Regions from separate parts of the Rossellomorea sp. ABR4_004 genome, predicted to be linked through region 1. Evidence: riboswitches for the same ligand, from Rfam matches in the RefSeq annotation. Region 1 holds a riboswitch; each other region holds the start of a gene.
What was found. A riboswitch is a leader RNA that binds a small molecule or an ion and turns the genes downstream of it on or off. The one in region 1 is predicted to bind lysine.
Positions count from the first base shown of each region.

Region 2: it holds a riboswitch for lysine, as region 1 does, so the genes downstream of both, ACXAF2_RS05530 (aspartate kinase) here and ACXAF2_RS08120 (Na+/H+ antiporter NhaC family protein) in region 1, are expected to answer to the same signal.
Region 3: it holds a riboswitch for lysine, as region 1 does, so the genes downstream of both, lysA (diaminopimelate decarboxylase) here and ACXAF2_RS08120 (Na+/H+ antiporter NhaC family protein) in region 1, are expected to answer to the same signal.

Region 1 is NZ_JBSWVM010000001.1:1,533,509-1,543,502, reverse strand. It holds gene sufB (Fe-S cluster assembly protein SufB) at 1-1,151, shown strand, start outside; gene ACXAF2_RS08150 (DUF72 domain-containing protein) at 1,304-2,146, shown strand; gene ACXAF2_RS08145 (sulfite exporter TauE/SafE family protein) at 2,168-2,992, shown strand; gene ACXAF2_RS08140 (bifunctional metallophosphatase/5'-nucleotidase) at 3,020-4,372, shown strand; gene ACXAF2_RS08135 (YunC family protein) at 4,429-4,731, shown strand; gene ACXAF2_RS08130 (HD-GYP domain-containing protein) at 4,925-6,037, shown strand; gene yunB (sporulation protein YunB) at 6,097-6,861, shown strand; lysine riboswitch at 6,941-7,122, shown strand; gene ACXAF2_RS08120 (Na+/H+ antiporter NhaC family protein) at 7,238-8,803, shown strand; gene ACXAF2_RS08115 (hypothetical protein) at 8,924-9,142, shown strand; gene ACXAF2_RS08110 (sodium-dependent transporter) at 9,388-9,994, shown strand, end outside.
Region 2 is NZ_JBSWVM010000001.1:1,015,801-1,025,794, forward strand. It holds gene ACXAF2_RS05505 (acyl-CoA thioesterase) at 1-109, opposite strand, end outside; gene sdhB (succinate dehydrogenase iron-sulfur subunit) at 248-1,015, opposite strand; gene sdhA (succinate dehydrogenase flavoprotein subunit) at 1,015-2,778, opposite strand; gene ACXAF2_RS05520 (succinate dehydrogenase cytochrome b558 subunit) at 2,851-3,459, opposite strand; gene ACXAF2_RS05525 (YslB family protein) at 3,811-4,248, shown strand; gene ACXAF2_RS05530 (aspartate kinase) at 4,346-5,584, opposite strand; lysine riboswitch at 5,778-5,956, opposite strand; gene uvrC (excinuclease ABC subunit UvrC) at 6,326-8,095, opposite strand; gene ACXAF2_RS05540 (hypothetical protein) at 8,092-9,570, opposite strand; gene ACXAF2_RS05545 (FTR1 family iron permease) at 9,683-9,994, opposite strand, start outside.
Region 3 is NZ_JBSWVM010000002.1:332,156-342,149, reverse strand. It holds gene ACXAF2_RS14540 (BglG family transcription antiterminator) at 1-101, shown strand, start outside; gene ACXAF2_RS14535 (mannitol-1-phosphate 5-dehydrogenase) at 107-1,246, shown strand; gene ACXAF2_RS14530 (2OG-Fe(II) oxygenase) at 1,600-2,250, shown strand; gene ACXAF2_RS14525 (DMT family transporter) at 2,286-3,245, opposite strand; gene ACXAF2_RS14520 (helix-turn-helix domain-containing protein) at 3,338-3,928, shown strand; lysine riboswitch at 4,309-4,485, shown strand; gene lysA (diaminopimelate decarboxylase) at 4,601-5,887, shown strand; gene ACXAF2_RS14510 (GTP pyrophosphokinase) at 6,157-6,816, opposite strand; gene ACXAF2_RS14505 (S8 family peptidase) at 7,280-9,994, shown strand, end outside.

The DNA of each region.
Region 1 (9,994 bases):
AGCCTTCTGAAAAGTCAGAACGCAGCTGGGATGAAGTACCTGAAGAAATCAAGCAAACGTTTGATAAATTAGGTATTCCGGAAGCAGAGCAAAAGTATCTTGCAGGGGTATCTGCACAGTATGAATCAGAGGTTGTATACCACAACATGCAAGAAGACCTTGAAGAGATGGGCATCGTATTCAAAGATACAGATTCTGCCCTTAAAGAGAATGAAGAACTTTTCCGCGAGCACTGGGCAAAGGTTATTCCTCCAACGGATAACAAGTTCGCTGCCCTTAACTCAGCGGTATGGTCCGGTGGATCTTTCATTTATGTTCCTAAAGGAATCAAGGTGGACACACCACTTCAAGCTTATTTCCGTATCAACTCAGAGAACATGGGTCAATTCGAGCGTACGCTGATCATCGTGGATGAAGGCGCAAGTGTTCACTATGTTGAGGGTTGTACAGCACCGGTTTACACAACGAATTCCCTTCACTCTGCAGTCGTTGAAATCATCATCAAGAAAGATGCGTACTGCCGTTATACAACGATTCAAAACTGGGCGAACAACGTGTTCAACCTCGTTACGAAACGTGCTGTATGTGAAGCGAACGCAACGATGGAATGGGTAGATGGAAACATCGGTTCTAAATTAACGATGAAATACCCTGCGGTTATCCTTAAAGGTGAAGGCGCACGTGGAATGACACTATCCATCGCACTCGCAGGTAAAGGTCAGCACCAGGATGCCGGAGCGAAAATGATTCACCTGGCACCGAATACATCTTCTACAATCGTTTCTAAATCCATCTCCAAGCATGGTGGTAAAGTAACGTACCGTGGAATTGTACACTTTGGCCGTAAAGCGGAAGGCGCACGTTCAAACATTGAGTGTGATACGCTGATCATGGATAACCAATCCACTTCCGATACGATCCCTTACAACGAAATTCTTAACGATAACATCTCGTTAGAACACGAAGCGAAGGTATCAAAAGTATCCGAAGAACAATTATTCTATCTTATGAGCCGTGGTATTTCAGAGGAAGAAGCAACAGAAATGATCGTAATGGGCTTCATCGAGCCATTCACGAAAGAACTTCCAATGGAATACGCAGTCGAAATGAACCGCCTGATCAAGTTCGAAATGGAAGGTTCAATCGGTTAATCTATCATTCAAACTCCCTTGATGTTTCATCAAGGGAGTTTTTTCTGTTTTCAGTAAATCACCGCTATTCTTCCTCAATGAATCCAAACATAAGAATTTACATTTCCCTTATGATAAAATGGACATGTTCATAATAAAGCAGGTGAATGAAGATGATATACATAGGAGTAACAGGCTGGGGAGATCATGATACCCTTTATGAAAATGTTTCCCAGAGAGATAAATTAAAAGAATACGGTGCACATTTTCCCATTGTCGAGGTGGACACAACTTTCTATGCTGTCCAGCCTCTTCGTAATGCTGAAAAATGGGTAAGGGAAACACCCCAGGACTTTAAGTTTATTGTAAAGGCTTATCAGGGAATGACGGGGCATCAGCGGGGAGAGATCCCTTTTGAAACAAAAGAAGAGATGTTCAATGCCTTTAAGGAATCCCTTGTTCCGTACGTGGATGCAGGAAAATTGGCGATGGTTCTGCTTCAATTTCCCCCTTGGTACGATTGTAAAAAGGAGCATGTTGACTATATCCGGTACTGCAAGGGACAGCTAGAGGGATTTCCACTATCGTTGGAGTTTCGCCATCAAAGCTGGTTCAGACCGGAATTCCGGGATAAGACATTGACGTTTATGAACAAGGAAGGGTGGATCCATAGCATTTGCGATGAGCCTCAAGCAGGAGAAGGATCTGTACCACGGGTATTGGAAACCACTCATAAGGATGCCACACTCATTCGTTTTCACGGCAGGAATCTTTACGGCTGGAATAAACCGAATGGGGAAGACTGGCGGGAGGTTCGTTATTTATATCGCTATAATCGTGCTGAACTGGAGGAATGGATTCCGCATATTCATCAGTTGCACAAAAACTCTAAAGATCTATATATTCTTTTCAATAATAATTCTGGTGGAGATGCCGCTGACAACGCGAAAGAGCTCATTGAATTATTGGACCTTGAATATGGAGGGCTTGCACCAAAGCAACTGGATTTATTTTAGCTGACAGGAGATGAAAGACAGATGGAATGGATCGTTCTTCTATCAATCGGACTTTTAGCAGGAGCGATAGGATCCCTCGTAGGGCTGGGCGGAGGAGTCATCATTGTTCCTGCCCTGATCTATTTCGGTACATATACAAGCTTGATTGAGGGAATGAATCCTCAGACAGCTGTAGGAACATCGTTGGTCATTATGATTTTCACAGGGTTATCATCCACCCTGGCTTATTTAAAGCATAAGACCGTTGATTATAAAAGCGGCCTGATCTTCTTTGCCGGAAGTGGACCTGGATCAATACTTGGAGCTTGGGTAAACAAGGGATTGAACATGGAAAGCTTTAATTTATATTTCGGTATATTTATGATTCTGATTGCCATTGTGCTCATGATAAGAAACAAGTTAAAGCCTATTGAGAAATTCAAGGATGCATCTTTTCAACGGGAATTTACCGATCCTGGGGGAAACACTTTTCGATATGGGTATCCTCCTGTATTAGGTGCGGCTATTGCCTTTGTAGTTGGATTTACATCTGGTTTATTTGGCATCGGCGGTGGATCATTAATGGTACCTGCCATGATCTTGATTTTTCTTTTCCCACCTCATGTAGCCGTCGCCACATCGATGTTCATGATTTTTTTATCGGCATTGGTCAGTTCAGGGACGCATGTCATGTTTGGAAATGTAAAGTGGTTATATGCACTTGCACTCATTCCTGGCGCCTGGATAGGGGCAAAGTTTGGGGCCTATTTGAATATGAAGCTTGAATCAAAAGTATTAGTGAGCGTTTTACGGATTATATTAATTTTAATTGGAATTCGTTTGATTTACCAAGGTATTACAGGATAACATACCTCCAATAGGAGTGAGAATATAGTGAAAGAAACCATTCATATTTATCATACAAACGACCTTCACAGTCATTTTGAGAATTGGTCAAGGATTCGGGAATTTTTGAAGAAAAGAAAACAATGGCATCTGGATGAAGGGGAGCCTGTTTATCTATTTGATATTGGAGATCATGTAGACCGCTGGCATCCATTAAGTGAAGCGACTTTAGGAAAAGGAAACATCGGTTTTCTAAATGAAGTCGGCTTTGATGCAGTAACCATTGGGAACAATGAAGGAATTACACTGGATTATGAAGGTTTAAACAGCCTGTATGAAAATGCAGATTTTCACGTGATTGTAGGCAATCTATTAGACCAGGCATCGCAGCTTCCAAGCTGGGTCAAAAAATATCATATTTTTCAAACGAATAGTGGCATGAAAATTGGCGTCATCGGATTGACAGCTTATTTTAAACCTTTTTATAAAGCCCTCGGCTGGAATATTACCTCGCCGCTGGATGAACTTGAGAAATTGGTTCAAGAGCTTCACCCTCGTGTGGATATGGTGATTCTTCTATCTCACCTGGGGATTCGGGATGATGAGTTGATTGCAGCGCAATTTCCCGAAATTGACGTTATCCTTGGAGCTCATACCCATCATGTGTTGCATCAAGGAAAAGAAATTAAGGGAACGATGCTTGGCGCAGCAGGAAAGTATGGTCATTATGTTGGTCATATGATGATAGAGGTTGACACAGCCCAAAAAAAGATAGTCGGTAAAAAAGCACAGCTTTATGAACAGCAGGAACTTCCCGTTGTCGAAAAGGAAGAGCAGGAAAATCTCGAGTGGTATCAGGAGGGGGAGGCTTTATTAGGGGAGAAAGTAACCGAGCTCGCCGAACCCCTGGCAGTGGATTGGTTTCATCCTTCTCCACTTCCGGATCTGTTATGCGATGGTCTTGCTGAATGGTGCGAGGCTGATTGTGCCTTTCTCAATTCAGGCTTGCTCATTGAAGGACTGGAAGATGGGGCAGTGACGAAACAGGATCTGCATCGGATCCTGCCTCATCCCATCAATCCATGTCTCATCGAGGTGAAGGGGGCAGAGCTGAAGGAAATCATTAAACAGACATTTAATGAGGAATGGCCGCATCTTCAAGTAAAGGGGTTAGGATTCAGAGGCAAGGTGATGGGCCGGTTTGTATATACGAATATTCAAATCAATGGCCATGAAATCTTAATTGGTCAAAAGCCGATTGATCCACAGAAGATATACAAGCTTGCCTTACCAGATATGTTCACGTTTGGACACTTCTTTCCAGATCTTCAAAGACTGGAGAAAAAATACTTTATGCCTGAGTTTTTACGGGATGTCCTTCAGTGGAAATTAAAGCAGTAAATGTATCACCGTTTCCTTCCTCGTATCATACATATGAGGGAAAGGAGCGATGGCACATGATGAATGTATCTCCGATTACCATTCAGGGACATACCTTTTTAGCGATTTCTGTTGAACTGCCCAAAACCAATCTCCTCGTTGTAACGAGTGATATGGGTTATATAATGTGTGGAGCACTTGACGTAGCGTTACTAAATGAGAAGTTGAAAGACAGAGGAATCATTGCAGGCAGAGCCGTCGGTGTAAAAACAATCGATCAGCTTCTGGACGCACCTCTTGAATCCATCACCTATGAGGCAGAAAATCGCGGCATTACACCTGGCATGATCGGCCGGGATGCATTGTTGAAAATGATATAAGGATAAATTGGACCAGTTGCTTTTTTTAGAGCGCTGGTTTTTTGTTGGATGGATAGTACCATTTTCTTTATATTCTTTCATGAATAATTAACAATATATCAGGAAATACACCTTGCAAGTACGTTTTTATCCTTTATAATGGAGATACTAGGAAATTTTGTCGAAAAATGAAAGAATTACATAGGAGAATTCTATGAGGCTTATATCAACTAGGGCTTTGAAACCGGGCATGGTTCTAGCTACAACCGTATATAATATGAGAGGTCAAGCTTTAATTCATGATAACGTTCCGATTACAGAACGCATGATTTTCAGGTTGCAGGAGCTTAGTATTCAGTATGTCTATATTGAAGACTCCCTTTCGAAGGGAATCCATGTAAAGGGAACTGTTTCGAGTAAGGTGAGACAGCAAGCTGTAAATAATATTGAGATGGCCTTTAATCAACTAAGCGTATCGAAAGCGCCACCAGGTGTGCTTATGATTGAAGATAGTGCCAAGCAATTGAAGCAGGTGATTGATGTAGTCTTGTCTGAAGTAAAGGCGAATCATGATCTCCTAACCATTTTGACGGATGTTTTCACATATGACTCCTATATTTTTCATCATTCATTTAATGTGACTTTGTATACGTTATCCATAGGTCTGGAACTTAAACTGTCCACTAAACAGCTCGAGCAGTTAGGCGTGGGAGCAATTTTGCATGATATCGGTAAGATGCTTGTGCCGGAGGAAATTCTTCTGAAGCCAGGAAAGCTGACAGAAGACGAATTTTGTGAAATCAAGAAGCATTCAGAACACGGTTTTGAGATTTTGCGACAGCTTCATTCTGTGTCCCTGATCATTGCACACTGCGCATACCAGCACCATGAGCGGCTTGATGGATCCGGTTATCCACGAGGAATCAAAGGTGAGGATATCCACCCCTTTGCAAAAATCATTGCGGTGGCCGATGTATTCGACGCCATGACGTCAAATCGTGTATATCGGAAAGCCATGCTTCCACATCAAGCGCTGGAGGTATTATATGCAGGAAGCGGTACTTTGTTTGATACAAATGTGATTGAAGCCTTCAGGTCTTCTGTTGCCATTTATCCAAATGGGATGGTTGTCGAGCTGAATGATGGCCGAAAAGGAATTGTGACCGATCAAAATAAAGGTGTAACGGATCGACCGGTGATCCGGATCATAGAAGAAGATGGACAGGAAATACAAACTCCTTATCCCATGGATTTAAGTACGGAATTGGATAAGGTAATTACCGGATTTGATCCGGATTATGAACCACAATCTCTTAAAATTAAATAATTTTCTTGCGTTAAACCCCTCTTACTTTGCATACAAATAGCTTGTAAGGGGGGATTTTTTTGTCAAAGTTTAAAACATACAAACCCCGAAGAGGAGGGCCGCTGCCTTTTCGATATGTGATGATCATCACGATTCTATTCTTTATGATTTCAACTGGATTCGGATTGTGGATCATTAACAAAGGTTTGAAACCGACACTGCTTGCTTATGCTGAAACTCAAACCAGCAGGATCGGTACGTTGGTTATCAATAAAGCAATAAACAAAAAAATTGCAGATGTTCTTGATATTTCGGATATAACGGAAGAAGTGAAGAATACAGAAGGCGATATTGTTTCATTTAAATATAATACTCAGACCATCAACCGGGTTCAGGCTGAAATCACCAACTTAGTTCAGCAAAATCTACAAGAAGCAGAGGAAGGAAATTTAGAAAACCTTGAATTTATTACCGAAGTGGAAATCGATGAAGGAAAGTCAAAAGCAGCGAAGGGCATCACATACTCTGTCCCTCTTGGGCAAGCGACCAACAACGTGTTACTCGGAAACCTTGGTCCAAAAGTGCCGATTCGCTTTCACTCGATCGGAGATGTCCGTTCTGATATTAAAACTACGGTAGAGCAATTCGGGATTAATAATGCCGTTGTAAAAGTGTTTGTCGAGCTTGAAGTCAATGTCCAGATCATCATTCCATTTGCAACGAAAACCGAAACCATCAAGCAGGATATTTTGGTTGCCATGGGTACCGTTCACCTGGATGTACCTCAGTTTTATAACAATGGTGGTGGTGAATCCAGTCCTTCTATTGAAATTCCCACAAATTAGTCAGGAAAAAAAGTTGTCAAAAGAATGATAGTTTGTTATATTAATAAAGAAAATTTTATAACACACCACATCATCAGTCCGATGGGGTAGAGGCGCAGGGTTCAAGAGTAAGCTGTTTGAGGATGACAACTGAGAGAACAGATGAAAGGGAACTTTTGCCGAAGTAAATATACATGTCGAATGTGTATTTGCTGGGGTTATCTTGAAGAAGGATAACACTGTCATTATAGGGAATCTCTATAATGGGGAGCTACAGATCGTGATGGAGCACTTAAATTACTTATTAAGGTAATGATAGCTTCTCTATCGTTGCCTTTTTTTATTATCCTCTGTCATGCTACGATGGTTCCCCCCTATCAAATAGGAGGAGGACACTATGGAAAACACGATTTACTCATTATTACCACCCCTTTTAGCCATTCTTATGGTTATACTCACGAGACGGGTTCTACTTTCACTTGGAGTAGGAATCGTTGCGTCTGCCTTTCTGTTAGCAGATTTCTCAATAACGAAAACATTCAGTTTTATGTGGGACGCCTTTAAAGGCATCTTCGTCGCAGATGGAGCGCTCAACACCTGGAATGTCTATATTATCTTCTTCTTGCTTATTCTTGGTGTCATCACTGCATTTGTGAATATTTCCGGCGGTAGCCGCGCATTCGGTGAATGGGCGATGAAACGCGTGAAAACGAGAAAAGGTGCACAGCTCCTTGCAGCCGTTTTAGGTATCATAATTTTTATTGATGACTATTTTAACGCTCTTGCTGTTGGGCAGGTTTCCAGACCCATTACAGATCGTCACAAAATTTCACGTGCCAAACTAGCCTATATCATCGACTCGACATCGGCACCGATTTGTGTCGTTTCACCAATCTCAAGTTGGGGAGCGTACATCATCGGTATTATCGGTTCGATTCTGGCTGCACACAGTATCACAGAGTACACTGCATTTTCAGCCTTCGTTCAAATGATTCCAATGAATCTTTATGTCTGGGCAGCTGTTCTGCTTGTCATCATGGTTGCTGCTAAAGGCTTGGACTTTGGAAAGATGAAAGAGCATGAAGTAAGAGCCCTTGAAACGGGAGCCCTTTATGATCCTGAAAAAGAGATTCCAGGCGAATTGAAAAATGATCTGCCTGTCAGCTCAAAAGGATCAGTTGGTGATCTTGTCTGGCCGATCGTAGCACTTGTTATCGGTACAATTGGAATGATGCTCTGGACAGGATATCAAGCCGTTGGATCATTTGACATCCTGCCGATTTTTGAAAATACAGATGTAACGAAATCATTATTATATGGTGGGTTATTCGGTCTCCTTGTTGCGCTGATCTTCTTCATCCGTCAAGTCAGCTTGAAAGGAATCGAAGGTAAAGCAGTTGGAGTAGCAGTAGTGGAAGGGATCAAATCCATGTTACCTGCCGTTTACATCCTTATCTTCGCCTGGACGATCGTCACATTGATCGATCAATTGCAAACAGGTACGTATCTTGCGGGTCTGGTTGAACAATCAAGCTTACCGATGCAGGCACTTCCAGTCATTTTGTTCTTAGTTGCCGGAATCATGGCATTCTCGACGGGAACTTCATGGGGATCTTTCGGAATCTTACTTCCGATCGCCGGGGAAATTGCTGCAGCGACAGATGTAAGTATCTTACTTCCTGCTATGGCAGCTGTATTAGCCGGATCCGTATTGGGAGATCACTGTTCTCCAATCTCGGATACAACCATCCTTTCCTCTACAGGAGCAGGAAGCAATCATATCGATCACGTTCTTACACAGCTTCCATACGCCTTAATCGGGGCGGTTGCTGCTTCAATTGGATATCTTGTATTAGGATTCACTGGAAGCACATTATTCGGTCTTGGTGTTGTGATCATCTTAATCATCGCATTCGCTTTTCTGTTTGGTGAAAAAGCAAAACCGGCTGTTTCAGAACAATAATAAAGAGGCTGGGACAAAAGTGTTTTAGTCTAAGTAAACCCGAACCAATCCGCTTCTTAGAGGCAGAGTGGTCCGGGTTTATTTATATTTGGTCCATTTGATTTTAGCAGTCTCCAGCGGTTGATTGGAGTGCAAGACGAAGACTCCTGCGGGAAAAGTAGCTTATGTGAGACCCCGCAGGCTTGCCGAGGAGGCTCACGGGCTACCCGCGGAAAGCGTAGTCTTGCACGGAAATCATTAGCGGTATTAACAACTAACACTTCTATTGTTCGTCTTTATTTCGTGATTTTTAGTTTTTTCCCAGCCTCTTTTTATTATGTAATCTTGGATATTCATTAAAACCCGTGACGGTATCCCAAAACCCACCTCAACCTTTCCGATCATTAATCCATCATGTTTCGACAAAATTCTTATAGTGAAATAGTACCTGTCCCATTTTTAAAAAATCTCTGTAAAAGCTTCAAAATAGCTTTGACAATTGCCGTGGAACTAGCTATACTGACTTTAGATTATAAATAATCTGAAAATATAAAAATTTCAAATACCTTAAATTGGTAGTTGGAAAGAACTAGGGGGGAACCAACATGGAGAAACGTGCCCAGTTTGGAACACGAGCAGGATTTATTCTTGCTGCTGTCGGGTCAGCAATCGGTTTGGGAAACATTTGGCGTTTTCCGGCAGTAGCGTATGAAAATGGTGGAGGAGCATTCTTTATTCCTTATTTATTCGCTCTTCTTACAGCGGGAATTCCATTATTAGTGCTTGAATTTACGTTAGGTCATAAGTACCGTGGATCGGCACCACTATCTTATTTCCGTCTTAATAGGAAATCAGAGTGGCTTGGCTGGTGGCAAGTATTAATTGCATTTGTTATTTCTACCTATTATGCCGTCATCATCGCATGGGCGATGTCATACAGTGTATTTTCTTTCAATTTAGGTTGGGGGAAGGATACAGAGTCATTCTTATTCAACGACTATTTGAAGCTTACGGTTGATCCTGGTCAGACGGGCAGTATCGTTCCTGGAGTATTCATTCCACTTGTATTGGTATGGGTGATTACGTTAGGAATTCTTTTCAAAGGTGTAAAGAAGGGAATCGAAGTAGCGAATAAAATCTTTATTCCGGCACTAGTTATTTTATTCTTAATCATTGTTGTTCGCGCTTTAACGTTACCTGGAGCATTGGATG
Region 2 (9,994 bases), 520 kb from region 1:
TCATATGTCCAAACATATCAGTCTCGGAAAACCGAACTTTTATATGGATTGAAAACGAAAATTCTTTTTGCCATGTTACTATATCTTCAATGTATGTAAAATGCTTCAAATTGGCTCCTCCTTTTGGGAAATGAATATAGAATATGTAAATGAATGATCATTCATTATTATAAGCTTTTTCTGAAAAATAAGAAACCTCAAAAGCAAAAAAACACTTTCCCAAAGGAAAGTGTTTTTTGTTTACCTGTTAATCAACCATATGGTCGCTTCCGAAGAAGTTTTTAAACATTTGGAAAGTTGTCTCTCTGTTCAGTGCTGCAATCGAAGTCGTTAGAGGAATCCCCTTAGGACATGATTGAACACAGTTTTGAGAGTTCCCGCAGTTTGCAAGGCCTCCGTCACCCATGATCGACTCCAGACGCTCATCCTGATTCATGGCACCCGTTGGATGGGCATTGAACAAGCGGACTTGAGATAACGGGGCAGGACCGATGAAATCAGACTTACTATTTACGTTAGGACATGCTTCCAAACAAACACCGCAAGTCATACACTTCGATAATTCATATGCCCACTGTCGTTTCTTCTCAGGCATACGAGGTCCCGGACCAAGATCGTATGTTCCATCAATCGGAATCCATGCTTTTACTTTCTTTAGGCTGTCGAACATGCGGCTGCGGTCTACCTGCAGGTCACGAACAACAGGGAAAGTACGCATAGGCTCCAAGCGGATCGGTTGTTCCAATTGATCAACTAAAGCGGTACAAGACTGTCTTGGTTTCCCGTTGATCACCATTGAACAAGCTCCACATACTTCTTCCAAACAGTTCATATCCCAGTTAATCGGAGTAGTATGTTCCCCTTTTGCATTGACCGGATTACGACGGATTTCCATCAGTGCAGAAATAACGTTCATATTCGGACGGTAATCAAGCTCGAACTCTTCTTGGAAAGGGGCTGTTTCCGGGCCATCTTGACGAGTAATGATAAAACGGACTCTTTTGTTTTCACTCATCATTTATTTCCCCCTTTTTTCTTAGAATAGTCACGCTTCCGTGGTGCAATCAGTGAAGTATCTACTTCCTCGTAATGGAATTCAGGTGAATTCGTTGCAGCATTGAATTTAGCCATTGTTGTTTTCAGGAATTCTTCATCATTACGTTCAGGGAAGTCAGGTTTATAGTGAGCTCCTCGGCTCTCGTTACGATTTAAAGCACCGATTGTAATAACACGGGCAAGTTGCAGCATGTTCCACAATTGACGTGTGAATGTTGCCCCCTGATTGCTCCATTTAGCCGTGTCATTGATATTGATGTTTTGGTAACGTTCCATTAATTCCTGGATTTTTTCATCTGTCTGTTTCAGCTTATCGTTATGACGTACAACGGTCACGTTATCCGTCATCCACTCACCAAGTTCTTTATGAATGACATAGGCATTCTCAGTACCATTCATGGACATGATGTTGTTCCATTTTTCTTCTTCCTGTTTTACATAGCGGTCGAATAAAGAAGAAGGTACGGATTCAACCGTTTTCTCAAGCCCTGCAATATATTTAATAGCATTAGGACCTGCAACCATACCACCATATATAGCGGATAGTAATGAATTCGCTCCTAAGCGGTTACCTCCGTGCTGAGAATAATCACACTCACCGGCAGCGAATAAACCAGGGATATTGGTCATTTGATCATAATCCACCCATAGTCCACCCATTGAATAGTGAACCGCAGGGAAAATTTTCATTGGTACTTTACGTGGGTCATCACCCATGAACTTCTCATAGATTTCGATGATCCCGCCAAGCTTAATGTCGAGCTCTTTCGAATCTTTATGAGAAAGGTCCAGGTAAACCATGTTTTCACCGTTAATACCTAGCTTCTGGTTTACGCACACATCAAAGATTTCACGTGTGGCGATATCACGTGGTACAAGGTTTCCATATGCAGGATACTTCTCTTCAAGGAAGTACCAAGGCTTTCCATCTTTATATGTCCAGACTCGTCCACCTTCACCACGGGCCGATTCACTCATGAGGCGAAGCTTATCGTCCCCAGGAATGGCTGTCGGGTGAATTTGAATGAACTCACCATTTGCATAATAAGCACCTTGTTGATAGACGATCGATGCGGCTGAACCTGTATTAATGACAGAGTTCGTGGATTTACCGAAGATAATTCCAGGGCCTCCAGTTGCCATGATCACGGCATCAGCTGCGAATGATTTAATTTCCATCGTTTGAAGGTTTTGAGCAACGATTCCTCTTGCCACTCCTTCGTCATCCACCACGACTCCAAGGAATTCCCAACCTTCGAACTTATTCACTAGCCCAGCTACTTCATGACGACGAACCTGCTCGTCCAAGGCATACAATAATTGTTGACCAGTCGTAGCACCAGCGAAAGCTGTTCTATGATGCTGTGTTCCACCGAAACGACGGAAGTCCAGTAAGCCTTCCGGTGTACGATTAAACATTACGCCCATACGATCGAGTAAATGAATAATTCCAGGTGCTGCTTCAGTCATTGCTTTAACAGGCGGTTGATTCGCTAAGAAATCCCCACCATACACTGTATCATCAAAATGTTCCCAAGGAGAGTCTCCTTCTCCCTTGGTATTAACGGCTCCGTTAATACCACCTTGTGCACATACAGAGTGAGAACGCTTAACGGGTACCAGAGAGAATAAATCTACTTGCGTTCCTTTTTCTGCTGCTTTAATTGTGGCCATCAGGCCGGCTAAACCGCCACCGACAACGATGATTTTGCCTTTACTCATCGTGACTCACTCCTTTTCCTACCATACTTCGAGAGCACTTATTTAATCTATTAGACTCGTATCTATTTCTTCTTATACGAAGGCGAAAATTGCACGCATACCGACAACCGATAACGCTACAAAGATTCCGATCGTAACATATGTAGCAATTAATTGAGAACGAGGTGAAACTGTAATTCCCCAGCTCACGCAGAATGACCATAAACCATTCGCAAAGTGGAAGATCGTGGAAAGGACACCCAGCACATAAAATCCTAGCATAAATGGATTCGATAAGATGTTTTCCATCATTTGAAAGTTCACTTCAGCCCCAAATGCTGCTGCTACCCTTGTTTCCCATACATGCCAAGTAACAAAAATGAATGTGATTACTCCAGATACACGTTGAAGTAAAAACATCCAGTTACGGAAATAACCAAACTTACTTGCATTGTTCTTAGAAGTGAACGCAATGTAAATTCCGTAGATTGCATGGAAATACAATGGAAGGAAGATGATAAAAATTTCAAGGATATAACGGAAAGGTAAACTTTCCATGAAGTGTGCCGCCTGGTTAAATGATTCTTCCCCGCCAGTGGCAAAATGGTTCACGACTAAATGTTGTGTTAAAAATAATCCAACTGGAATAACACCTAGCAATGAATGAAGCCTGCGATAATTAAATTCTCGATTTCCAGCCATGATTTACCCCCCTTAATGATAAAATATGAATTCGTTTTCTAATGAATTTTTAAGAATGATTAGACGACGATACATATTTTATATTGTAACAATAATGTGACATGTCCATTTTACTCCCAAGGAGTGGAAGCGTCAAGAAAACGTATACATAATTTCGACAATACCGCAAAAATATTTTCAATTTATTGATAACAGAAAAGATGAGGTATTGCCACGTTAAATGTTCGAAAATTCAAATAAATATCAAATAAAAATTATATCACCAAAATATCCCAAGGTCATTTTTCAAGGTATGGGATGATAAATCCCCTTTTCATGTATATAATAGTTTTATAGAAAGAGGGGATTTACTTGGAACAGAAAAAAGAAGAAGTACATCAACCGTCCGTTCCAATCTTCGGATATGAAATGTTACGCGACATATTGATTCCAGAAATTTTAGGAAAGCATACACCCGATATACTATACTGGGGTGGAAAACAGCTCTCTCGGAAATTCCCCCTTCAGTCATCAGAGGAACTGATATCGTTTTTCGCTGAAGCCGGCTGGGGAACCCTTACACTGCTGGAACAAAAAAAGAATGAGATGACCTTTGAAATAAGCGGTCCGGTGTTAGAACGACGCCTTGCTTTAAAGTCGGATGTAACATTCAAACTGGAAACGGGCTTTCTAGCCGAACAAGTACAGTTACAAAAGAAATGTGTGGCAGAGGCTGCCGACGAACTACATAAACGGAGTCATTCAGTGAAAGTGATTGTAAGATGGGACGAGAAAGACAAAGTAGAATAATCCTTATCCACATCCTTTTCATACTCATACTCTAATAAAGGGTTGCCCATGACGGGGCAACCCTTTTTCACTTGTTCCGCTTACTGCTCCATTAGTATTATAACGTGATTTCTTCCATTTTCACCGCGTCCAGGTTAAATGCAGTATGTAGGACGCCTGCTGCTTTTTGCATATTTTCCTCGTCTACGACAGCAGATACTTTGATTTCAGACGTACTGACCATTTTCACCACAATGTCGTTTTGAGCTAACACTTCGAACATTTCCGCTGCCACCCCTGGATTTGAGATCATACCGGAGCCAACGATCGAGACTTTTGCAAGCTCACTTTCATGCTCAACATGGGTAAAGCCTAATTGCTCTTTGTTTCGTTCCAGAACAGCAAGGGTTTCATCCAGGTCTTGTTCTTTAATAGAGAATGATAAATTGGTCGTATTCTGATCGGTTTGGCTTTGAATGATAATATCTACATTCAGGTGATTTTTGGCTAAGGTGGTAAACACTGAAGATAGTCCCGTTAATGCGTTTCCTAGTCCAAATACAGTTACACGGATGATTTCACCTTCAAATGCTACGCCCCTCACGATCAGGTTTTGTTCCATGCTTGCTTCCTCCTCAATATACGTTCCTTCAATTTTTTCAATACTGGATCTGACTTCTAAAGGAATTTGATAATTCTTGGCAAATTCCACTGCCCGTGGATGCAGGACTCCAGCCCCTAAATTAGCGAGTTCCAACATTTCATCATATGAAATGGACGGTAATTTCCTTGCTCCTTTAATATAACGCGGGTCCGTTGTGTATACCCCGTCTACATCTGTATAAATATCACAGCGCTCTGCTTTCAGAGCAGCCGCGATCGCAACGGCGGTTGTATCCGATCCGCCACGACCGAGTGTTGTAATTTCCCCCGATTCCGTCATGCCTTGGAATCCCGCTACGATCACCACTCTTCCCGATTGAAGGTGACTCACCATCTTTTCAGTATGAATATTGGTGATCCTCGCATTGCTGTGAACGGATTCCGTCTCGATCCCGGCCTGCCAGCCTGTGAATGAGATGGCATCATGTCCGGATTGAATCAGGGCCATCGTGAGGAGCGAAATGGTCACTTGCTCTCCAGTAGAGAGAAGCATATCCATTTCTCTCTTACTTGGTTGCGATGTAATTTCCCTCGCCAATCCAACGAGTGTATCCGTCGTTTTCCCCATCGCGGATACCACGACCACAACATCATTTCCTCTTTCTTTTTCTTCTGCGATTCTTGACGCAACATTTTGAATTCTTTCCACAGACCCTACTGAAGTCCCACCGAATTTTTGAACAATAATACTCACTGCTTCTCCCTCTTTCTCACTCGAGTGCTTGATTAAGACTCATTCTTTGATGGTGAAGAGTACAATCACAAATCATCCTAAACGTTCATGGAACAGGTTCAACACCTGCGCTGGATAATAAAAAAAGCAATGAGAATAATATCTCATTGCTTTATGAACATACAGCAGAACATACTAAATAGGTTCATGGGCATTGTGAGATAGCTCTCCAAGATTGAATCATCTTGACAATCCTACATTTCTTAAACGTAGAACCAGCGGAATCAGCATGAGACCAAAACCACTTCGGCGACTCTCCCCTTTCCAGGCATCTCAGCAGAGCTCATACTCCTCTTTACCTGTACTTTTGAAGTTCGCACCTCTATCACCACTTTAAAAAGTGATAATGTTATAAATTTTCGTTAATTATAGCACACAAAAAATTGTGATTCAATGCACAATTCAAAATAAAATTCATTTTATTTTTGATTCACATCGAAAACCTTTTTGATATTTAGTAGGAGCGAGTAGTGGTTGAGTTCCGCTACAGGTGCTCGCTTTCCGCGGGGCGTGAGTTGAGCCTCCTCGGGCTTCGCCCTGCGGGGTCTCAACTTTCACGCTATTCCCGCAGGAGTCGAGCACCTTCCGCTACAATCAACTATCATAGTCAACAAGTTACTTAGAAACCATTATAAAAACAACACTCTTTTAAATATGAACTCAATCAAAAGAAAGCACATACTTCCTTGTTTCTACAATTACCTACTTCAATTTCTCAGCCAATACCTTAGCCACGGCTTCCGGAATCCCTATCTCTATAAACTCTTCCACCGTTGCTTCTTTCATCTTCTTCATGGAACCAAAGTGCTTGAGAAGCTGCTTTTTCCGCTTTGGTCCTATGCCGTCAATGTCATCGAGGGTGGACTGGAATGCGCTTTTTCCTCTGAGCTGTCTGTGGAACGTGATGGCGAATCGGTGGACTTCATCCTGGATCCGCTGAAGTAAGTAGAATTCCTGGCTTCTCTTTTCAAGAGGAACGATTTGCAATGGATTCCCATATAGCAGTTCCGATGTCTGGTGCTTATCGTCTTTCGCAAGGCCGCCAAGTGGGATATCCAACCCCAATTCATTCTCAATGACATCCCTCGCCGCTTCAATCTGCCCTTTTCCCCCATCGATGATAATGAGATCGGGTAAAGGAAGTCCATCTTTTAATACTCTCGAATACCGTCTGCGTACGACCTCCCGCATGGAGTCATAATCATCTGGCCCCTTGACGGTCTTAATCTTATACTTTCGATACTCTTTCTTCGCAGGTTTCCCGTCCAGGAAAACGATCATCGCAGACACAGGATCCGAACCCTGAATATTTGAGTTATCAAATGCTTCAATCCGGAAAGGAGTATAAATGCCCATATGCTCTCCGAGACGTTCGATCGCTTTAATCGTCCGTTCTTCATCTCTTTCAATCAAGGCGAACTTTTCTTCAAGTGCCTGTTTGGCATTCTTTTCGGCAAGCTTGACCAACTCTTTCTTCTTTCCTCGTTGAGGCTTGGTGATTTTCACCTCGATCAGCTTAGCCGCCAATTCTTCATCAATCTCCTCAGGCAAGAAAAGTTCCTTTGGCTTAAAGTGATTGGATTTCGAATAAAATTGACCTAAGAAAGTCAGAAATTCGTCCTCGGGTTCATTATAGAGTGGAAAGAGTGATACATCTCGTTCAATGAGCTTGCCTTGACGCACAAAGAATACCTGTACACACATCCAGCCTTTGTCAACGGAATATCCGAACACATCCCGATCAGTGAAATCGGTCATGGTCATCTTTTGCTTTTCCATTGTCGCTTCAATGTGTAGGATTTGATCGCGGAATTCCTTCGCTCTCTCAAATTCCAGATTCTCTGCTGCTTCATTCATTTTCATCGTTAATTGATTCTTGATATCTTTATATCCGCCATTCAGGAACCTGGAAATTTCGTCAGTCATTTCTCTATAAGTGTCTTTACTAACTTCTTTGATACAAGGAGCCAGACATTGACCCATATGATAGTAAAGACATGCACGATCGGGAAGGGTCGTGCATTTTCGTAACGGATACAGCCGATCCAGAAGCTTTTTTGTTTCATTAGCGGCTCCTGCGTTGGGATACGGACCAAAGTAACGCCCTTTACCCCTTTGGACTTTGCGGGTCGTAATAAGTCTTGGATGTCTCTCGTTTGTTAACTTGATAAACGGGTAGCTTTTATCATCCTTTAGCATGACATTGTATTTAGGATCATATTTTTTGATCAGGTTCATTTCAAGCACCAGGGCTTCCAGATCCGATGAGGTCATGATGTACTCGAAGTCCTCAATTTCACCTACCAACCGTTGAGTCTTTGCATCATGAGAACCGGTGAAATAAGAGCGCACACGATTCTTCAATACTTTCGCTTTCCCCACATAAATAATCGTACCTTGTCTGTCTTTCATTAAATAACAACCGGGTTGATCCGGTAATAGAGCTAATTTATTCGTAATGGTAGGGTTCATCGACTCTCTCCCTTCTTATCTGTCCATTTATAGACGGTGATGGTTGAATAAACAGGATCGAATAGCTCCTGTGATTGGGATACTTGGACTTTTTCTATTTTTTCATCAAGGTTTTCAATACCCTGTTGTTTGAATCCATTAACCACAGATCCGGTCAGATAGATTTCTTTATCCATATGCTGAATGTCTTGAAGGAATTGAGAATAGGTTAACACTCGCTTATGTGAGTAAGGTGCATCCAGATAGGAGTATACTCTTGTTTCTTCCCATGTGTATACCATAATCGGACTTTCCTCATTTTTTTCTGAGAAGTATGACTCTGTTTTGTATACGGCGGGTGCAGAAGAGTGATAATCGGTCAACACACCCACACTCGTTCCTATATGCAAAATAAACCACAGGCTCAGGGTGATGATCTTCATTGTATTGAGATGTTTCATCCATCCTATTAACAAGAAAAATCCTACTAATATGGCCAGAGGCAGAATATGTCTCGGTTTATCAATATTTTGTGCAAATAATCCCCAGATAAAATAAGAGACGAATGAAATAAGGAGCAATACAGTGCCTGTACCAGGTTTAGACCACTTCCCAGTATTTTTTACACTTAATAAAAATAGAACCGCAGTGATGACCGTAATAGTAAGTGATTGTGTCAACAGTCCGTTCCAGCCTATATTGATATATATATAATTCCATAACCTTTCAAAAAATCCTGTATCGGGCTCTACCGTTCCTCCCCATTCCGTAAAGTGTCCGTCTGTAAAACCAAAGGCAATCTGTAGCAGAGTCTTGAGGCTCCCTGCATTGGCGGCCAGTGCCGATAGCCACACTCCTTGAGAAAGTATGAGAAGAATCAGATGAAAAGCGATGGCTTTCACTTTTTCTGGACCACTGCCGCTCTCCTTCCAAAACACAAACCAATAGTAGAGAATCCCCACACCAAATGCGATATAGGATAATCGTATTCCCATCAAAATGGCGAATAGGAGAACGGGAAGAACAGCCGCATTCTTCGTCTTCAGTATGACAGCCCTGTGCAGACTCCATAAATACCACCATAATACCGGGATAGCTGCACCTTCACTCATGGCTTGAACGGTCATCGCACTCGGATAAGAAAGGGAAAATAGTAATAGGGTAGCAATGATGGCTTTTCTTCTCTCTAGGTAATGGCCAAACAGCCAATATACAGGAAGAGTTGAGCTAACCAGCAAAATCGTATTAAAAAGCTGAAGGGATAAAACCGCGTCATCAATAATGGTGTGAACCACCATTCCCCCGAAAATAAAAAAAGGATAGCCTGGAAAATGAGGCTGCATCTTCAATAAATCAAATTCGATGACTCCGAGAGCATAATCAACTTCGTCCCAGCTTGAAGCATAGGGCGGAAGCAATATAAGTCTGTATATAAAGTACAGGCTGAAAACAACCAGTATACTTATCATCCATTTGTCCAAATGTTTATCAATCATTGTTTTTCTCCTGTTTCTCTCCAAATAAAAACCAACTCAGTTTGAAAACCTTCTTAGCCTATTGTAAGGCTTTATTAGAAAGGTTTCCAATCATGAGTTGGTTCAGGGGGGTTTAAGCATTTATTGATTTCACATCATCCGATTTTTTGATTGTCTTTTTCTGTTGTTCCATCCCCGCAGGCACGGACTTTCGATTAAAAGGGTTAATGAGTTTATCCGTTCGGATTAAGTATATCCATAAGAATACGAATCCGAAGTAGAGCCAATAGGCAAGCACTTGTTCAATCGTTGGATTGTGGCTATAGCCGAACATTGCCGCCATGAACAGACCGACTTGACCGCTGATCAGAACCTCATTACCTGTGTCTCTCTCATAGTGAAGCTCATCTTGAAAGTGCTCAGGCATAATCTCCACAAGATTATA
Region 3 (9,994 bases), on a different contig from region 1:
TAAGCATGATGATTTATTCGTCCACGAACGAAGCGATCATCCTGAAGAAATTAGAAGATATATTTCTGGACTACTTACAAACTAATTTGATAAAGGAATGATGACGTTGAAACAAACCGTACATTTTGGAGCAGGAAACATAGGCAGAGGGTTTATCGGAGCATTGTTTTCCCAATCAGGTTACCACGTGACCTTTGTGGACATCGCCGAGCAGGTGATCAACAAGCTGAATGAAGAAGGTCGCTACCAGGTGAAGCTTGCAACGGAAACGATGGAAACGGAAACGATCGAGAATGTGTCCGGACTCAATAACCTTCATCAAGAAGGGGAAGTGATCGACACGATCGGCCAGTCCACCTACCTGACGACGGCGATCGGGCCGAATATCCTTCCGAGAATCGCACCCCTGATTGCAAAAGGCATTGCTAAGCGTATGGCGTCTACAGATGAGCCGTTATATGTGATCGCGTGTGAAAATCAGATCGGTGCTACGGATATTTTGAAAAAACATATTTTAGAAAATCTTGATGAAGTAACGGTAGCAAAGCTTGAAGGCAAAGTCTATTTCTTCAATTCAGCCGTCGACCGCATTGTGCCGATGCAGGATCAAGGCTCATTGGATGTTCTCGTTGAACCATATTATGAGTGGGTTGTCGAAACTACGGAAACAATTCCACCGGTCGAAGGAATGACGATTGTAGACGACCTCGCACCATTCATCGAGCGTAAACTGTTCACGGTTAATACAGGGCATGCAGTCATTGCTTACCTTGGTTACCTGAAAGGAAAATCAACGATTGATCAAACATTGGCCGATGATGCCATTGCCGATCAGGTCAAGGAGACATTGAAAGAAACCGGTGCTTATCTAGTAAAACAATACGGACTTGATGAAAGCGAGCATCTTGCTTATATTGAAAAGAACATAGAGCGCTTCAAAAATGCCTATCTGAATGATGATGTGACCCGTGTGGGACGCGCACCGATCCGCAAGCTTGGTCCTGATGACCGTTTGATCCGTCCTACAACAGAAGCTCAAAAAGCGGGGCTCCCTTATTCTTATCTAGCCAAGGCGATTGCCGCAGCGCTATTGTTTGACAATCCCGAGGATGAACAAGCGATGGAAATTCAAGATATGATCAAAGAGCACGGTCCGGCTCATGTGTTGAAAGAAGTGAGCGGACTGGATGAAGATAGTGAGATTACGAAGGAAGTATTGGTGCAGTATGAAGGGTTGAAGAAATAAAATGTATGGGGCTGTCGAAATCGATTCGGCAGTCTTTTTTCTGAGTTTGACGCATAAATGCGCATATAATCGATCCGTGTCTTTTCTGTGACGCCCCCGCAACCACGCCAATCCTTCAATCAACCTCACTCCCATCATCTCCCTTATTTTTTATCAAAAAAAAGATAGATTTCCCCTCATACCGGGTGTAAAATATATGAAAATACACATGCAGGAGGAAACAGCCAAATACAATCTACAGTTATGCCTATTGTTGCGATCGTTTTTCCAGATTGGAAGAATATAAGAATGCTTCCACTAACATAAAAATTCAGAATGTTAAAAATACGATAAGAGGTTGATGAAAGTTGACAATGGATACTAATGAAATAGCTGTAAAGGAACAAACGATTTTTCACCATACAGGAAATAAGATCAAGACAGAAGACCGGGATATTCAGATTATCGCGAAAATGGAGGAGCCACTGATCGTCGTTCTTGGCAATGTGTTGAGTCATGAAGAATGTGATGAACTCATCCAGCTTTCAAAGGATCGTGTGCAGCGTTCGAAGATAGGGAATACCCGTACTGTCGATGAACTTAGAACGAGCAGCAGCGTATTCCTTCAAGAAGGCGAACATGACGTTGTGACTAGAGTGGAAAAGAGAGTCTCTCAAATTATGAATATACCTGTGGAGCACGGGGAAGGTCTTCAAATCCTTAACTATAAACCGGGTCAGGAATACAAGGCACACTTCGATTTCTTCTCGGCGTCATCGCGGCCGGTGAAGAATCCGAGAATCAGCACCCTTGTCATGTACTTGAATGACGTAGAGGAAGGCGGAGAAACGTACTTTCCGAAATTGAATTTCTCTGTTTCTCCGCAAAAGGGGATGGCGGTCTACTTCGAATATTTCTATGATAATCAGGAGCTGAACGACTTGACCCTTCATGGCGGGGCACCCGTTGTCATCGGAGACAAATGGGCTGCGACTCAGTGGATGAGAAGAAAGATATTTAAATAAAGGAAAAGAGGAGCATCCCCGATGCCCCTCTTTTTTTAGCTTGCTGATTTAATGGGTTTGATGATTCGGGAGTTCATTTTTTTCACGTTCAGCGTGTGGGTGATCATGCCCGTGATGATCAGAAGGATGCCGATCAGGGCGGATCCTGATGGGAATGGAACGGACAGGATCGCCGCTTCTCCCATGATGACAAACAGGATCTGAGTGGATTGGGTCGCTTCCACCGCCGCAAGCTTGCCAGGATGATGGCGGGACTGATTTGTCGCAATGAAGAAAAGGGATGTCGCAATCACTCCTGAGCAGATGGCGACAATAAAAGATTGTGTCATTTGCGACGTGCTGGGTGCCCCCACCTTGAAATACGCATAGCACGAAAGGATGACCCAGAAGGGAGTGCTTGCAATCGTCATCCCCAGTACACGTTGGAAGGTATCAAGCTTTCCGCCGCACACCTCCATCATCTTCCGGTTCCCAAGTGGATAAGCAAAGGCTGCGATGATTACAGGTAAGACACCTACCACCATTTCTGAAGGTGACAATCCACCGGCATTTTCCTGCTGGATGAAAAGGACTCCCACTAAAATGATAGAGGAGATTGCCAGTGCTCTTTTTTGAATGGATTGCCTGCGCTTCACCGGTCCCGAAGTATAAAACAGGGGAGCAAGCAAGATGCCCGCGACGATGGTAAACTGCCACGTGCCCGCCACGAGCCAGCCCGGTCCGTACGCAGCCGCATAGGTGATAGGGCCATAAAAGAGCACAAACCCGACAAAACTCCATGTCAGCCACTCAAATGGTCGCTTCCTTATTTCAATCCATACTTGATTTACATTCTTCCTTAAACCTACAATAAGGAATAGGAAAGGGAGCATGAACAGGAATCGCAAGGATGAACTCCACATCCAGCTTCCACCCGCTAGCTCCATTGAACGGTTCAGAATAAAGGTGACGGCAAAGAACATAGATGAAATGACACCGAGAGCAAGCTCTTTGATGATGAACACTCCTTTCTGATTCATATACTATAGTTTATTTTATATATATTATAATATACTTACATATGTTGTCTATAGAAAGAGGTAGGAATATGAACAATGACGGTTTGACTTGGCAGGATCCGGAAAAATTGGCACAACACGTCGGGATGACACTGAGACGTATACGACATGAGCGCGGGCTCAATCTGCAGGAGCTCGCCGCATTGACCGATGTCAGTACATTGACTTTGGGCAAGATTGAAAGGGGAGAGGCGAATCCGTCTTTGACGATCATCTGGAAAATAGCGAATGGTTTAGCTATCCCGATATCCGCTCTCCTCGTGGAAAAACAGGAAGTCCAGATTTCCCGGAGAAATGAAGGGAGCAAAGTGATCAGTGCCAATGAGTCCTTGACCTTGGAACCGATGTTTACTTCCTCTGGCTATGGCTCATTGGAAACCCACAGGGCCTTCCTGAAACCTGACAGTGAGTACAGTGCCGATGCCCACCAGCCCGGGGTGATTGAATTTGTCACCGTCATGGAAGGAAGAGTGCGGGTGAAGGTGCAGGATGACGAATTCGAGCTAGGTCAGTATGACTCGATCAAGTTCCATGGTGATAAAGGTCACAGCTACATCAATATGGAATCAACGGAAGCAGTCCTGCATTTTGTGATGATATACACGGGACGGACAGATTGAAGCTTATCGATGAGGATAAGCTTCTTTTTTTTGTAAATAGCCTAACGATGGATGTTGAAAATGGTTAATTCGTTCTTTTTTGGCTTTGGTACCTTTTTTTATTCAGACTTCTTGCATGTTGACTACATCCGATTTACTTAATTGCGTCGAAATCGGACATGATTGCGTCATTTTTCGAGGTGATTGCGTCATTATTAAGTATAATTGCTTCGATTCGAAGATTATTGCGTCGATCTCCAAAGGTTATGCGAATTTTTGAAATAAATGGAAAAACACTCTACAATGCACACCTCCCTCTTTTCACAAACTTAACCGAAAAACCAATTGACAACTATTTCAAGAGAATGATATAGTAATTCCAATAAAATAATAAATCACTCTCTGATAATAGAGGCGCGAGTATGATGAGTACCTTCTTTGAGAATAATGGATTCTGAGAAAAGAAGGGAAAGGCAGATCGCCGAAGCAGAAAATAGCCAATTCTATTTTTTGTTGGGCCAGCATTGAAGAAATGCTGGACTGTCACAATGAAGAAGTTGTGGAGCACTATTGAAGAGATGTTAATACATAGTCTTCATCATGTTTCCAAAACTTTTGATGATAAACCGTATGAGCATCGCTTCATGCGGTTTTTTTGTGTTTTTTTAGAGAGAGTCAAAAGGAGTATAGGATATGAGTACAGTTGATGTGAATGTTCGTGGAGATCTTGAAATCGGGGGAATGAGCACGGGTGAGTTGGTGGAGACCTATGGGACGCCTTTAATGGTCTACGATGAAGGGATGATCCGTGAAAATGCCCAACTTTTCCGGAATGCTTTCAAAGAGAGCGGATTGCAGTTCCAGGTGGCATATGCGAGTAAAGCGTTCCTATGTAAAGAGATGGTACGCCTGGCAGAGCAGGAGGAGCTTTCCCTGGATGTTGTGTCTGGAGGGGAATTGTATACGGCCCTTGAGGCAGGATTTCCAGCGGAGCGTATTCATTTTCATGGGAACAATAAGTCGGAAGAAGAGCTCCTCATGGCACTTGAGGCTGAAATCGGCTGCTTTGTCGTCGATAGTTTTCTGGAGCTTGAACTGCTGCATGACCTGGCCAAGGAGCGTGAGCAAAAGGTTCAGATCCTGATCAGGGTCACGCCAGGTGTGGAAGCACACACACATGAGTACATCACGACGGGACAGGAGGATTCGAAATTCGGATTCAGCATATCTAACGGGCAGGCAAGTACGGCGATTCAACTGGCTATCCGCAAGCCATACTTCTCAATGCTTGGTCTCCATTCCCATATCGGATCCCAGATTTTTGAACGGGAAGGGTTTGATCAGGCGATTCAAGTACTGGCTGATTTCCTGCAAAAAATCCGAATCGAGTTTGATGTGACGATGCCGGTGCTGAATATTGGCGGAGGATTCGGTGTCCGGTACACAGAAGAAGACCAGCCCCTGCCGATACCAACTTATGTGAAATCTATTACCGATAGTGTGAAGACCTATTTTGAAAAGAATGAATATCCGCTCCCTGAAGTATGGGTGGAGCCGGGCCGAAGCATGGTGGCAGAAGCGGGGACGACGCTGTACAAAGTGGGATCAAAGAAAATCATTCCTGATGTGCGTACGTATGTCGCGATTGACGGAGGGATGACAGATAATATCCGTCCGGCTTTGTATCAGGCAAAATACCATGCGGTCCTGGCCAACCGCCCACAAGAGGAGTGCACTGAGCTTGTGAGCATCGCAGGGAAATGCTGCGAATCCGGTGATATGCTGATCTGGGATCTGATGCTTCCTCCGACGAATTACGGTGATATACTTGCTGTCTTCAGTACAGGAGCCTACGGGTATTCGATGGCGAGTAATTATAACCGGATCCCCCGCCCGGCCGTTGTGTTTGTACATGATGGGGAATCACGGGTCGTGATCGAACGTGAATCGTATGCAGATTTAGTTCGCAATGATCGATAAAGGGGTAGTTCTCCCTTTCTGCAATGGTATGGGTACTAGTTCCTGCCCTGAAAGTCCATAACTTAACAACATCTGTATATCAAGAGAAGGCTGCGTCTAATAAGACACAGCCTTCTTTTGATTGCTATTCATATATTCTCTTCCAAAAGTTTTATAAGTAATGGATGAACTTACCTCGCGGGATACAAGGATAGGTCCTCTGTCCCGGTCAGAAGATCCAGGTTCGAATCACACAGAAGCTATTGAAGCATGCAGCCTTCTTTGTATCGTCAATCCTCCTCTTTTGAGAGCTGCATCAGAAGTTGATGAACCTCATTCGGCGTCATCATACTCGAATCCTCTCCATCCTCTTCTTTTAAAATATTGATTTCATGATTGAGCTGTTCCATCTTGCGGTCAAGTAAAGCCGCCTGTGTAGCGGCTTCCTTTAACCCATCCTGGATATGGGCGGGGATCTGCTTGTTATATTTGTAGTAAATTTTATGCTCGAGGCTTGCCCAGAAATCCATGGCGATTGTGCGGATCTGGATCTCCACATACACGACTTCCACGCGATCTGTCAGAAAAATAGGAATCTGCACGATGAGGTGAAGGCTTTGATACCCATTGGGCTTCGGATTCTTGATATAGTCCTTCACTTCTACCACCGTGATGTCATGCTGGGATTGAATCAAGTCCGACACCTTATAGATATCCTCGATGAACGAGCAGGTGATGCGTACGCCTGCAATATCCCGGATTTGTTCTTTCATCTGATCAAAGGAAGGTTTCATGTCCTTCTTGGACATCTTCTTCAGGATACTTTCGGGGGACTTAAGTCGGGTCGAAATGTGTTCGATCGGATTGTATTCATGGATGACCTGGAATTCTTCCCTTAAGATATTGATCTTTGTCCGGACCTCTTCAAGGGCGAATTTATAGGAAAGCATGAAGCGATTCAGGTTCGTTCTCAGTTCTTTCAGGTTAATCTCATTCACGTTGTCTGCTCCCTTAGAGTGTAATGGTACCAGTATACCCAATTTGACCCCTCGACATCTAGTATGAAAACGTGACAAATATGTATCTATTTTCATAAATAAGTTGAATAGAATCCAGTGTTCACATGGAGACTAGTTCTCTACTCCCGAAAAATAACCCCAATTGAGAAATGGCTGTGCTGAGACTTACAATTTAATTAACCACAGACATACAAAATGACTCCTAGAGAAACAAGCTTGCATCCCCGTATTAGCATAAGACTCTGTAAATAAGGAGGTGAACACTGACGAATCTTAACTCTGGTAGTCTACTTAAATATTTTTAGGACTACATACCTTCTTTATTTTTCCCTCAGCAAGAATCTACTCATAAGAATCAATCAACTGACGAAATGAATAGAATAGGAGAATGTTCATGAAAAAGCTTAACGTGAAACCACTTCTTGTTGGTTCAATTGCTGCGACGATGATTTCAGGGTCGATGTTCCAGGTGGATGCACTCGGTATCTCTTCCAATGGGAAGGAACTCGAGGAGTCTAATGTTGATAAGAATGAAGCCATCAAAGGGGAACATACCATCACCCTCATCACTGGTGATGTGGTAAAGGTGTCGACCCTCCAAAATGGCAAACAAATCATTAATGTGGAGCCTGCTGATAAGAATGGCGAAGGTGTCCGGGTCATGACCATCAAAGACGAAACTTTCGTATTCCCGAACTCTGCCATGCCTTTTATGGCCGCTGGAAAAATGGATGAAGACTTATTCAATATTACAAAATTGATCGAGTATAGGTATGATGACAAGAATCAAGCGTCTGTACCTGTCATCGTAGAATACAAAGAAACCAAGTCTAAGACTTTCTCAGCAGCTCCCGCCCCAAAAGGATCGAAGAAAGTGAGAGACTTGGAAAGCATTAATGGAGCGGCCCTTTCTGCAGAGAAGAAGCAGGCAGAATCGTTCTGGAAAGACGTCACTGTTCAAAGCGAAAAGAAAGATTCGGAAAAAACACCCCAATTTGAATACGGCGTAGATAAAATCTGGCTGGATGGCCGTGTAGAAGCAGCCCTTGATCAAAGTGTACCGCAAATTGAAGCGGATTCCGCTTGGGAACAAGGTTTTACAGGAGAGGGAGTCAAGGTTGCCGTACTTGATACAGGAATCGACTCGGAGCATCCGGATATAGCAGGGCAGATAGATGATGCTGTAAGCTTCGTACCTGGTGAAGAAGTGAAGGACGTCAATGGTCACGGAACCCATGTTGCCTCTACCGTTCTTGGGACAGGTGCAGGTGATGGTAAACATAAAGGTGTCGCACCTGATGCCCGCTTACTGGTAGGGAAAGTTTTAAGTGATCAAGGATTTGGGCAGGATTCCTGGATTATCGACGGAATGGAATGGGCTTCAGAAAATGCGAAAATCGTCAATATGAGCCTTGGAAGCGATATGCCGAGTGATGGAACAGATCCAATGGCAGAAGCAGTGAATCGATTGACAGATGAGAATGGAACCTTATTTGTCATTGCTGCGGGTAACAGAGGCGGGGAAGGTACAATCGGTTCACCAGGTACAGCAGATTCAGCCTTGACGGTTGGAGCAGTGGATAAAGAGGATGAACTGGCGTATTTCTCTTCCAAAGGTCCGCGCTATGGGGATATGGGACTTAAACCGGATCTTTCAGCTCCAGGTGTGGGAATCGTGGCGGCACGTTCTCAATACTCCAGTGGGACCGGAGATTACAAAAGTTTAAATGGTACATCAATGGCGACTCCACATGTTGCCGGTGCAGCTGCCATATTAGCAGAAAAATACCCTGAATGGGATGGAAAGACATTAAAACAAGCTCTGATGAATACGACAAAGAAGCTTGATGGTTACCAGCCTTATCATGTAGGAACAGGACGGGTGGACGTAGCTGCTGCCCTGGATTCACAGGTTAGGGCAACAGGTTCGGTCTCATTCGGATTCTTTAAGTGGCCTCATGATCAAGCAGCTCCAGTAGAAAAGGTAGTGACCTATACAAATGATAGCGAGGAAGAGATCACTCTTGAACTCGAATCGACTTTTGCAAATGCGGAGGGAGAAGAGGCACCAAGCGGTATGCTGACAGTCTCTGATCAAACCGTTACGGTTCCAGCAGGGGGAACGGTGGACGTAAACGTTACACTCGATTCAACGCATGGTGAAACTGGCTCCCGTTACCAAGGATTCCTGACAGCCAAAAAGGATGGAACAGAACTTGTACGCACCACGATGGCAATGGTCAAGGAAGAGGAGAGATATCCTCTTACATTGAATGCAACCGATCGTGACGGATCGAAAGGACAGGCTTATGTCGTGCTGTTCAGTGAAAAGATGCAGCCTGAAGTATTTGGAGTAGATGGAACACTCGAGCTTCGACTGCCGCCAGGCACTTATTCCGCTATGTCACTCATGGATGTCGATGTAGATACGGATCACGCCGGAGTAGCCCTTGTTGGAAATCCGGAAGTGAAGCTGAACGGTCCTAAAACCGTCGAGCTTGATGCACGAAAAGCGAAGGAAATCAAAGTTGAGGTACCGAAGAAAGCAGAAGCGAACTATCGTCGTATGGAGTATCACCAAACCATTGGTGAGATGCCAATGACAAGTTTATACTTAATGCCGGTGTGGATCGATAAACTATATGCCGTACCGACCAAGGAAGTGAAAAGTGGCTATTTTGAGCAACTGACACGCTGGCGCCTGACAAAGCCACTACTGACGATCGATTTTAAAGGAAAAGAATTGGATGATATCCCATTGGCAGGAAGCACCTTATTGGATGGAAAATATAATCTGTCCACCGTCTATGCTGGAAAAGGAAGCTCAACTGACTTTGATCGCCTGAAAGCGAAAGGAAAAGCTGTCGTAGTCGATCGAAATGCAGAGTTGAGTGTGTCACAGCAGGCGACCAATGCTGCAGCTGCAGGTGCAAAGTTGCTGATTGTTGTGAACAACGAAGATAAAGAATTCAGCGTATATGCAGGAACTCCGGAATATACGGACAATCCACTGGCTGTTGCCGCCATCAGTAAAAAAGAAGGGGATAAGCTTGTAAAAGCGGTCCGTTCAGGGAATATAAAGTTAAAGGTGGAAGGAAACACAGATTCT